3 regions of the Streptomyces sp. NBC_01716 genome follow, and region 3 is predicted to be linked to each of the others. Evidence: riboswitches for the same ligand, from Rfam matches in the RefSeq annotation. Region 3 holds a riboswitch; each other region holds the start of a gene.
What was found. A riboswitch is a leader RNA that binds a small molecule or an ion and turns the genes downstream of it on or off. The one in region 3 is predicted to bind cobalamin.
Positions count from the first base shown of each region.

Region 1: another riboswitch for cobalamin. It lies ahead of metE (5-methyltetrahydropteroyltriglutamate--homocysteine S-methyltransferase); the one in region 3 lies ahead of OIE74_RS24755 (ABC transporter substrate-binding protein).
Region 2: another riboswitch for cobalamin. It lies ahead of OIE74_RS12040 (ribonucleoside-diphosphate reductase subunit alpha); the one in region 3 lies ahead of OIE74_RS24755 (ABC transporter substrate-binding protein).

Region 1 is NZ_CP109181.1:3,723,277-3,726,541, reverse strand. Features, by position in the region: gene metE (5-methyltetrahydropteroyltriglutamate--homocysteine S-methyltransferase) at 1-1,136, opposite strand, end outside; cobalamin riboswitch at 1,367-1,596, opposite strand; gene OIE74_RS16295 (glycoside hydrolase family 3 protein) at 1,803-3,265, shown strand, end outside.
Region 2 is NZ_CP109181.1:2,815,443-2,818,707, forward strand. Features, by position in the region: gene OIE74_RS12020 (carbon starvation CstA family protein) at 1-208, shown strand, start outside; gene OIE74_RS12025 (YbdD/YjiX family protein) at 205-411, shown strand; gene OIE74_RS12030 (Uma2 family endonuclease) at 473-1,057, opposite strand; gene OIE74_RS12035 (GNAT family N-acetyltransferase) at 1,136-1,657, shown strand; adenosylcobalamin-variant (AdoCbl-variant) riboswitch at 1,729-1,827, shown strand; gene OIE74_RS12040 (ribonucleoside-diphosphate reductase subunit alpha) at 1,985-3,265, shown strand, end outside.
Region 3 is NZ_CP109181.1:5,614,371-5,617,635, forward strand. Features, by position in the region: gene OIE74_RS24745 (amino acid permease) at 1-1,097, shown strand, start outside; gene OIE74_RS24750 (M67 family metallopeptidase) at 1,224-1,637, shown strand; cobalamin riboswitch at 1,622-1,770, shown strand; gene OIE74_RS24755 (ABC transporter substrate-binding protein) at 1,812-2,798, shown strand; gene OIE74_RS24760 (FecCD family ABC transporter permease) at 2,811-3,265, shown strand, end outside.

The DNA.
Region 1 (3,265 bases), 1.9 Mb from region 3:
GCGCGGGCCAGGGTCGCGGCCTCGGTGCTCTTCTGGCGGGCGAACGCCAGCCAGCGCGCGACCTCCGGGTCGATGTCGTGCTCGGCGGTCGCGTCGAGCGGGACGTGCAGCAGGGAGCAGGACGGGGCGACGTCGACGCGGTCGGCGAGGCCGAGGAGCGTGCCGAGCGTGGCGAGGGACTTCTCGAAATCGTTGATCCAGATGTTGCGTCCGTCGACCACGCCGGCGACCAGCCGCTTGCCGGGCAGCCCGTCGACGGCCGCGAGACCTTCGAGGTTGGCCGCGGCCGGGCCGGTGAAGTCGAGCGCGAGCCCTTCGACGGGCGACTTGGCGAGCACCGGCAGCGCTTCGCCGAGCCGGTCGAAGTAGGAGGCGACGAGCAGCTTCGGCCGGTCGGTGAGGCCGCCCAGGTCGTGGTACGCGCGGGCGGCGGCGGCCAGTTCGGCCGGGGTGCGGTCCTGTACGAGCGCGGGCTCGTCCAGCTGTACCCACTCGGCGCCGGCCGCGCGCAGGTCGGCCAGGACCTTCGCGTACACGGGAAGGAGCCGGTCGAGCAGCGTCAGCGGCTCGAAGTCGCCGGGCACGCCGGGGGCGGGCCTGGCGAGCAGGAGATAGGTCACGGGGCCCACCAGGACCGGCCGGGGGGTGTGGCCGAGCGCGAGGGCTTCGGTCAGTTCGGCGACCTGCTTGGTGGAGTCGGCGGAGAAGGCGGTGCCGGGGGCGAGTTCGGGGACGAGGTAGTGGTAGTTGGTGTCGAACCACTTGGTCATCTCCAGCGGCGCCACGTCCTGTGTGCCACGCGCCATCGCGAAGTACCCGTCCAGCGGGTCGGAGCCGACCGGCCCGGTGGCGAGCGCCGCGCGGTACCGCTCGGGGATCGCGCCGACCATCACGCTGGTGTCCAGGACATGGTCGTAGTACGAGAAGTCGCCGGTCGGAACCTCGTGGACACCGTCGGCGGTGAGCTGCTCCCAGTTGGCCCGGCGCAGCCCGGCGGCCGTGTCGCGCAGGGCGTCGGCGCCGACGGCGCCCCGCCAGTAGCCCTCGACGGCCTTCTTCAGTTCGCGGTGCGCGCCCTGGCGCGGGTAGCCGTACACGGTGGCGCGTGCTGCCGCGGCTGCGGACTTGTCTGTCACGGAACTCTCCTTCGCGAGTTGTCCTGCGATCCCGGGACGGATCGAGGACACGAAGGGGTACGGGATCGGAGGGGCCTTCGCGCAGACGCGTCTGTACGCCTCTGTTCGCGTCCGCGCGGTGTGTGCGTATGTGCACGTCTGTGAAGGTGCGTGCACGCGTCACCACGACTGCCCGACCGATATGTACGCCGACCCGCCCACGAGGTCACCGGGATGTCCGTACGCGATCGGTCGCGTACGGGCAGCGGGCAGGTCTTCGGACTCGCGGGCACAGCCGCCGGGTGCGGACACCCGGTGGACATCTACTGGCCGTCGCTTCCCAGGCCCGGCACGGGCCCAGTGCTGATGACGGCGGTCGTTCCCACTCACCGCTGCGGGGCAGTCCCGGATTCCCACCGGGTTCCCTCTTACGACGCTCCCGCCCTGCGGACGGGAACGAACCAGCTGCAAGCCCCAGCCTAGCTGCTGTCCATCTGCTCCCTCGAAGCCTCACCAAATATTCATGAACGGGCCAATCCACCAGCTTCCGGGTCGAGTTCGTACAACGCGACAGACCGACACCTCCTTGACACACCTATTGGTCTAAGCCAACATCCGATTGGCCTGTACCAAGTTCTATGGGCGGTTCGCTGAGCCGGCCGAGCGATGCGCCTTCGGAGGACCCGCATGGAGTCGAGCAGCCGACCCAGCAGCCGTCACCAGCAACTGACGCGTCTCGCGGAGACCGTGCTCCAGCCCGGGTTCGTGGGGACGACCCTGCCCGACTGGGTCCGCCGCAGAATCGCGGGCGGCCTCACCTCCGTCGTCCTGTTCGGCCGGAACATCGTCGATCCCGAACAGGTGGCGCGCCTCACCGCCGAGCTACGCGCGGAGAACCGTGACCTGATCATCGCCATCGACGAGGAGGCCGGCGACGTCACCAGGCTCGAAGCCTGGACCGGCGCCTCCCGGCCGGGCAATCTCGCGCTCGGCGCCGTGGACGATGTGGAGCTGACCGAGTCCGTCGCCCGCGACATCGGGCGCGAACTCCACGCCGCCGGGATCTCCCTCAACTACGCGCCCAGCGCCGACGTCAACTCCAACCCCCTCAACCCGGTCATCGGCGCCCGCTCCTTCGGCGCCCGTACGGACGTCGTCTCCCGGCACACCGCCGCCTGGGTCCGCGGGCTCCAGTCGGCCGGCGTCGCCGCCTGCGCCAAGCACTTCCCGGGCCACGGCGACACCGCCGTCGACTCCCACCACGGGCTGCCGCAGGTCTCGGGGAGTGCCGAGGAGATCGCCGCCACCGCGCTGCCGCCGTTCGTCGCCGCGATGGAGGCGGGAGTACGGGTGGTGATGACCGCGCATCTGCTCGCGCCCGCGTACGACGCCGAGCTGCCGGCCACCATGAGCCCCCGCATCCTGGTCGACCTGCTCCGCGGTGAGCTGGGCTTCGACGGCCTTGTGGTGACGGACGGCATCGAGATGAGCGCGGTCACCGCCCGCTACGGCATCGGCGGGGCCACCGTACGGGCGGTCACGGGCGGGGCCGACGCGGTGTGCGTCGGCGGCGAGCACGCCGGTGAGGCCACCTTCGACGAGCTCACCGACGACCTCGTCCAGGCCGTGCTCGACGGCACGCTCCCGGAGGCACGGATCACCGAAGCGGCGGCGCGGGTCGCCGAGTTCGCCGCGTGGTCGGGCAGCCGTACGCGGGCCGTGGCCACCGACGGCGCCGCGTCCGACATCGGCCTCGTCGCCGCGCGGCGGGCGCTGCGTGTGTCGACCGAGGAGGGCCGGGGCTCGGTGCTGCCGCTCGTCGGCGCGCCGCACGTGGTGGAGCTGTCACCGACGATGAACCTGGCCGTCGACGGGCAGACCCCCTGGGGCGTGGCGGCTCCGCTGAGCGATCTGCTGCCCGGCACCACATCGGTACGGCTGACGGAGGACGACCTGCTGGCGGCCGGTGACCTGCTGGACCGCAAGGTGCTCGACCCGGCGGCGGAGCGTTCGCTGGTCGTCGTGGTGCGTGACGCGGCGCGGCACGGCTGGATGTCGGCGGCGATGACGCGGCTCCTGGGGAGCCGGCCGGACGCGGTGGTCGTGGAGATGGGCGTACCGAACGGCGCGGCGCCCGGCGCGGTTCATCT
Region 2 (3,265 bases), 2.8 Mb from region 3:
CGTGGTCATCGCCGACGCGGGACGGGTCTGCTACCAGGCGATCCGCCACCCGGAGAGCGTGAAGCTGTCGGAGACGCCGTACGTGAAGTCGGAGATCGTGGCGCCGGCGGGGCTGATCCCCACGAAGGAGGAGAAGGCGGAACTGGCGGCGGTCGCGGCGAAGCCGGAGACGGAGACGAAGACGCCCAGCGGGGCGGGTTCGTCATGACGCCGGCGTCGAAGGTGCGCCACGCGGTGGGCCGGATCCGTTGGTACGTACGGGAGTTGACGGGCGAGTCGGCGTACGACCACTACGTGGCCCACACCCGCGCCTGCGACCCGACGACGGAGCCGATGACCCGCCGCGCCTTCGAACGCGAGCGGATGGACGTCAGGGAGGCGGACCCGAGGGAGGGCTTCCGCTGCTGCTGAGCGAGTAAGGGGCCCGCCGTTCTCCTGTGGGGAGCGGCGGGCCCTTCACGGTCCGGGGTGATCAGCGCACCCAGTCCTTGAGCTGCTCGGTCTCCAGCGTGATACCGACGGGGTCGGGCAGATCGACGGTCTTACCGAACGGCACGGTGCGGGCGCTCTCGTAGCGAACACCGTCCGGCTCGCTGAAGACGGTGACCTCGCAGGAGTCCCGGTCGATCAGCAGATAGACGGGGATGTCGGTCTCGGCGTACGCGCGGGGCTTCTCCGTCCGATCGCGTGCGTCGGTCTCGGAGTCGTACAAGGTGACCTGGACTGCCATCAGGACGGGGTCTGGATCGGCCCACTCGCCCTGTCCCGCGAAAGCCCCGCTCGGAGCCAGCGAACCATCGGGCCGGGCCCGGCCGGCACGGTGAGCCTGGACTTTCAGCCCCTGGACCGGATAGAGCCACAGCTCCGGTCGTGACCGGACACAACAGCGCATCAGCCACTGCATGAAACGTCCGTGACTACCGTCCGGACCTGGCTTGCTTCGGACCTTCCCGTCGATCAGTTCCATACGTGCACGCTCGGCCGTGCGGCTCAGAATCCGGTACAACTCGTCGAAGTCTTCGGTTTCCACGTGAACTCGGTCGCCGGTCACGGTCACACCCCCTCACTCTCCGTGCTCAACGATAGCGACGCCCTCCGACAAGGCTCTGTCGTACCCGTGTCGCACACTTCAGGGATGGATCAGACGACACGGTCGGAGACCGACTTCAAGATCAGAGCGGCCGAGCCCGGCGAGTACGCGGTGCTCGGGGAGATAACCGCGCGCGCCTATCTGGATGACGGGCTGCTGGACTTCGGGGAGGGCGATCCCTATCTGGAGATTCTGCGCGACGTCGCCGCGCGGGCCGCCGGGGCCGAGGTGCTCGTGGCCGTCGACGGTGATGGGACCGTGCTCGGTGGGGTGGCCTACGTCGGCGCCGGGTCGGCGTGGGCCGATCTGGCCGGGGAGGGCGAGGCCGAGTTCCGCATGCTGGCCGTCGCGCCCGGCGGCCGGGGGCGTGGTGTCGGCGGGGCGCTCGTGCGGGCGTGTGTGGACCGCGCGCGGGCCACCGAATGCGTACGGGTGCGGCTGTCCACCCAGAAGGCGATGCTGGCCGCCCACCGGATCTACGAGCGCTTGGGCTTCGTACGGACGCCGGAGCGGGACTGGACGCCGTATCCCGAGCTCGTGCTGCTTACGTACAGCCTGGAAATCTGAGACGAGCCATCCGCGACACAACATGTGGGGGGTGGTCATCCCAACCAACCCCAGATGTATGCTCAAGCCTGCTGTCGCGCAGGGGAATCCGGTGGAAATCCGGAACTGTCCCGCAACGGTGTGCTGTGGTGCGCTTTGTCGTGCCCGCGAGTCCGAGCACCTGCCGACGGCGCACCCGGATCGACCGGTCCGGGTGCCGAGACGTCCGGGCTCCGAGGTTGGGCCGGCGGACGCCGCACCGCTCGCCGCCCGGTTCCGGGCCGGCGTACGCGGGCGTGCGCCGTCATGCCCTCCCCTCGCCCGGAGCCGAGCGAGGGAGAGCACCACGTGACCATCGCGCCAGCCGATCCGGCTTCAGCGATCGCCGAGCGGGAGCAGCGGGAACAGGACCCGGCCGGGCCGGCCGACGGCCCCGGGGCGGGCCTTCTGCGGGTCCTCACGGACCTCACCGCCGATCTGGCCGACACCGACCCCGGCAAGGTCGCCGCCGCCGCGCTGCGTGGCCGCAACGCCGCCTCGGACGACGCCGAGTTGCGCGCACTCGCCACCGAGGCCGCGGCCGGGCTGATCTCCGAGGACCCCGCGTACTCCCGTCTCGCCGCCCGCCTCCTCACCCGCACCATCGCGGACGAGGCAGCGGGGCAGGGCGCCGTCTCGTTCTCCTCCTCGGTCGCCGTGGGCCACGCGGAGGGCCTGATCGCCGACCGTACGGCCGCGTTCGTCACGCGCCACGCCGCCCGCCTCGACGCGCTGGTCGACCCGGCCGCCGACGACCGGTTCGGCTACTTCGGCCTGCGCACGCTCTTCAGCCGCTATCTGCTCCGGCACCCGCTCACCCGCGATGTCATCGAGACGCCGCAGTACTTCATGCTGCGCGTCGCCTCCGGGCTCGCCAAGGACGACTCCCCGGCCGCCGTGGACGAAGTGGCCGCGCTGTACGGCCTGATGAGCCGACTCGACTACCTGCCCTCCTCCCCCACGCTCTTCAACTCCGGCACCCGTCACCCCCAGATGTCGTCCTGCTATCTGCTGGACTCACCCCTGGACGAGCTGGACTCGATCTACGACCGTTACCACCAGGTGGCCCGCCTCTCGAAGCACGCGGGCGGCATCGGCCTGTCGTACTCCCGTATCCGCGCCCGCGGTTCGCTGATCCGCGGCACGAACGGGCACTCCAACGGCATCGTGCCGTTCCTGCGGACGCTGGACTCCTCGGTCGCCGCCGTCAACCAGGGCGGCCGGCGCAAGGGCGCGGCCTGCGTCTATCTGGAGACGTGGCACGCGGACATCGAGGAGTTCCTGGAGCTGCGCGACAACACCGGCGAGGACGCCCGCCGTACGCACAATCTGAACCTGGCGCACTGGATCCCCGACGAGTTCATGCGCCGGGTCGACGCGGACGGCGTCTGGTCGCTCTTCTCGCCCTCCGACGTGCCCGAACTGGTCGATCTGTGGGGCGACGACTTCGACGCCGCGTACCGCGCGGCCGAGGCGGCGGGCAAGGCCCGCAGGACGATCCCGGCGCGCGAGCTGTACGGCCGCATGATGCGCACCCTCGCGCAGACCGGCAACGGCTGGATGACCTTCAAGGACGCCTCGAACCGTACG
Region 3 (3,265 bases):
CGGCGGCGATCTACATCCACTTCTGGTTCCCCTCGATCCCGCAGTGGGTCAGTGCCCTGGTCTTCCTCGTGGTGCTCTTCGGCGTCAACCTGATCTCCGTCAAGATCTTCGGCGAGGTCGAATTCTGGTTCTCGATGGTCAAGGTCACCGCGATCATCGGCATGATCGTCATCGGCCTCGGCGTCCTGACCCTCGGCTTCTCGGACGCGGGCGAGACCGCGGCCACCGGCAACCTCTGGCAGCACGGCGGCATCTTCCCCAACGGCATCGGCTCCAGCCTGATGACCCTCCAGGGCGTGATGTTCGCCTACCTCGCCGTCGAACTCGTCGGCGTCACCGCGGGCGAGTCCGAGAACCCGGAGAAGACGCTCCCCAAGGCGATCAACACGCTGCCCTGGCGCATCATCGTCTTCTACGTCGGCGCGCTCACCGTCATCCTCGCCGTCGTGCGGTGGACCGAATTCAGCGAGGGCGAGAGCCCGTTCGTGCACGCGTTCGCCAAGATCGGCATTCCGCTCGGTGCCGGAATCGTCAACTTCGTGGTGCTGACGGCGGCCCTGTCGTCCTGCAACTCCGGCATGTACTCCACCGGCCGGATGCTGCGCGACCTCGCCGCCAACAAGGAAGCCCCGCAGGCCCTGGGCAGGCTCAACTCCCGCCGGACACCGGCCGCCGGCATCACGGCGTCCGTCGCGCTGATGGGCATCGGCGTCGTCCTCAACTACATCGTCCCCGAGAAGGCGTTCCTGTACGTCACCTCCGTCGCCACCGCCGCCGGTATCTGGACCTGGATGATGATCCTCGTCAGCCATATCAAGTACCGCTCCGCCGTGGTCGCCGGGCGGCTGCCCGCTTCCTCGTTCCCGGCCCCGGGCGGCTCGGCCCTGAGCTGGGTGGCGCTGGTCTTCCTGGCCTTCGTGACGTGTCTGATCGCGTACGACTCCGACGCCCGTATCTCGCTGTACGTCGGCGCCGTCTGGGCGGTCTTCCTGGCCGGCGGCTGGGCACTGCTGGGGCGCCGCGCCCCGGAGCCCGCGGCCCCCGGGGACGGGCCGGAGGGCCCGTACGAACCGGAGTACGCGAAGGTCTCGGACTGACGCGCGGCCCGTACGACGGGCCTCCACAGCAGGTCCGGCGGTGCGTCTCACAGACGCCCCGCCCACCGTCTCACCAGGTGGCCTCCGCATCTCAACAGCGGAGGCCACCCGTTTATCCTTCAACTCATGCTCACCATCACCCAGGCGCTGTACGACCAGATCGTCGCCCACGCACGGGCCGACCACCCCGACGAGGCGTGCGGCGTGATCGCGGGCCCCGAGGGCAGCGACCGCCCCGAGCGCTACATCCCCATGCGCAACGCGGCCCGCTCGCCCACGTTCTACGAGTTCGACTCGACCGAGCACAAGCAGCTCGACAACGAACTGCGTGAGCGGAACGAAGACATCGTGGTCATCTACCACTCCCACACCGCGACCGAGGCATACCCCTCCCGCCGCGACATCGGCCTGGCAATGGAGCCGTTCGCCCACTACGTCCTGGTCTCCACGGCCGACACGGACGACATGGGCCCGTTCCAGTTCCGCTCGTACCGCATCGTCGACGGCGAGGTCACGGAAGAGGACGTGGAAGTCGTCTGAGAGACTGACGCCACCCAGGGCGGCAGGACCCAGGAAGCCGGTGCGAATCCGGCACGGTCCCGCCACTGTGACCAGGCCCTCCGCGCGAGCGGGGGCCCGGAAGCCAGGAACTGACCTGTCGCCCTTCTCCCACCATGCCAGGGGACGCGGAAATCCCCCGGAGGAGGCCCAGTCATGTCCTTGCGGCGCCACGCCCTCATACCGGCGGCCCTGCTCCCGCTGCTGCTCCCGCTGGCCGCCTGCGGCTCCACGCCGGAACCGGCCGGGCGCACCGGAGCACCGGCCGCCGGATTCCCGTACACCGTCACCAACTGCGGTGTGAAGACCACCTTCGAGGCTCCCCCGAAGCGCGTGGTCACGATGAACCAGCACGTCACCGAGATCATGATCGAGCTCGGTCTGACCAAGTCCCTCGTCGGCACCGCCTGGCTGGACGACGCCGTCCTGCCCGCGTACCGGAAGGCGTACGACAGCGTCCCGGTCGTGGCCGAGGAGTACCCCTCCAAGGAGAAACTCCTCTCCCTCAACCCCGACTTCGTCTACGGCGGTTACACCAGCGCCTTCGCCGCCAAGGACGGCCGCACCCGCGACGACCTGGCGGACGCCGGCATCGACACCCGGCTCAACCTGGAGAGCTGCCCGGAGGACGGGACCTCCATGGACGACGTCTTCCGCGAGATCAACGAGGTCGGCCGCACCTTCGGCGTCGCGGGCCGCGCCGCGAAGTGGACCACCGGGGCCCGCGCCACGCTCGCCACCACCGCCGCCGGACTCAAGGGCGTGAAGCCGGTCTCCGTCTTCGTCTACGACAGCGGCGACAAGACCGCGTTCACCGCGGGCGGCGCGGGCATCGGCAACGAACTGATCGAACGGGCGGGCGGGCGCAACGTCTTCGCCGACCTCGACAAGCCCTTCGGCGACGCGACCTGGGAGCAGGTCGTCGCCCGCAAGCCCGAGACGATCGTCATCTACGACTACGGCTCCACCACCGTCGCCCAGAAGAAGAAGCGGCTGCTGGAGGACCCCGTACTGAAGGACGTCCCGGCGATCAGGAACAAGCGGTTCGCCGTGCTCCCGCTCTCGGACGCCGTCCTCGGCGTCCGCGCCCCCGCAGCCGTCGGGCGGCTCGCGTCCCAACTCCACCCGGAGGCGGGCGAGTAGGGCTTTCCCGCCATGAGCTGCAAGACCAAGGCGGTCCGGCGCGGGCCGCGCCATGTCCTCGTACTCGCCGGGCTCTCCGTGGCCCTCGCGTGCGCCGTCGTCGCGGGGCTCGCGCTCGGCTCCGTCCGTATCCCGCCCGGCGAGGTCCTGGCGATCCTCACCGGCGGCGCGGAGGCCGGCCCCTTCCGCACGATCGTCCTCGACGTGCGGCTGCCGCGCGTGCTGCTGGGCGCGATCGTCGGTGCGGGGCTGGCCGTCGTCGGGACGGTCCTCCAGGCCCTCGTACGCAACCGGCTGGCCGACCCGTTCCTGCTCGGGATCTCCTCGGGGGCGTCCACCGGCGCCGTACTCGTCCTGGTCCTCGGCATCGGCAGCGGCATCGGCGGCGGGATCACCACCACCGTCGCCATGCCGGCCGCCGCCTTCGCGGGCTCGCTCGTCGCGATGACCCTCGTCTACGCGCTGGC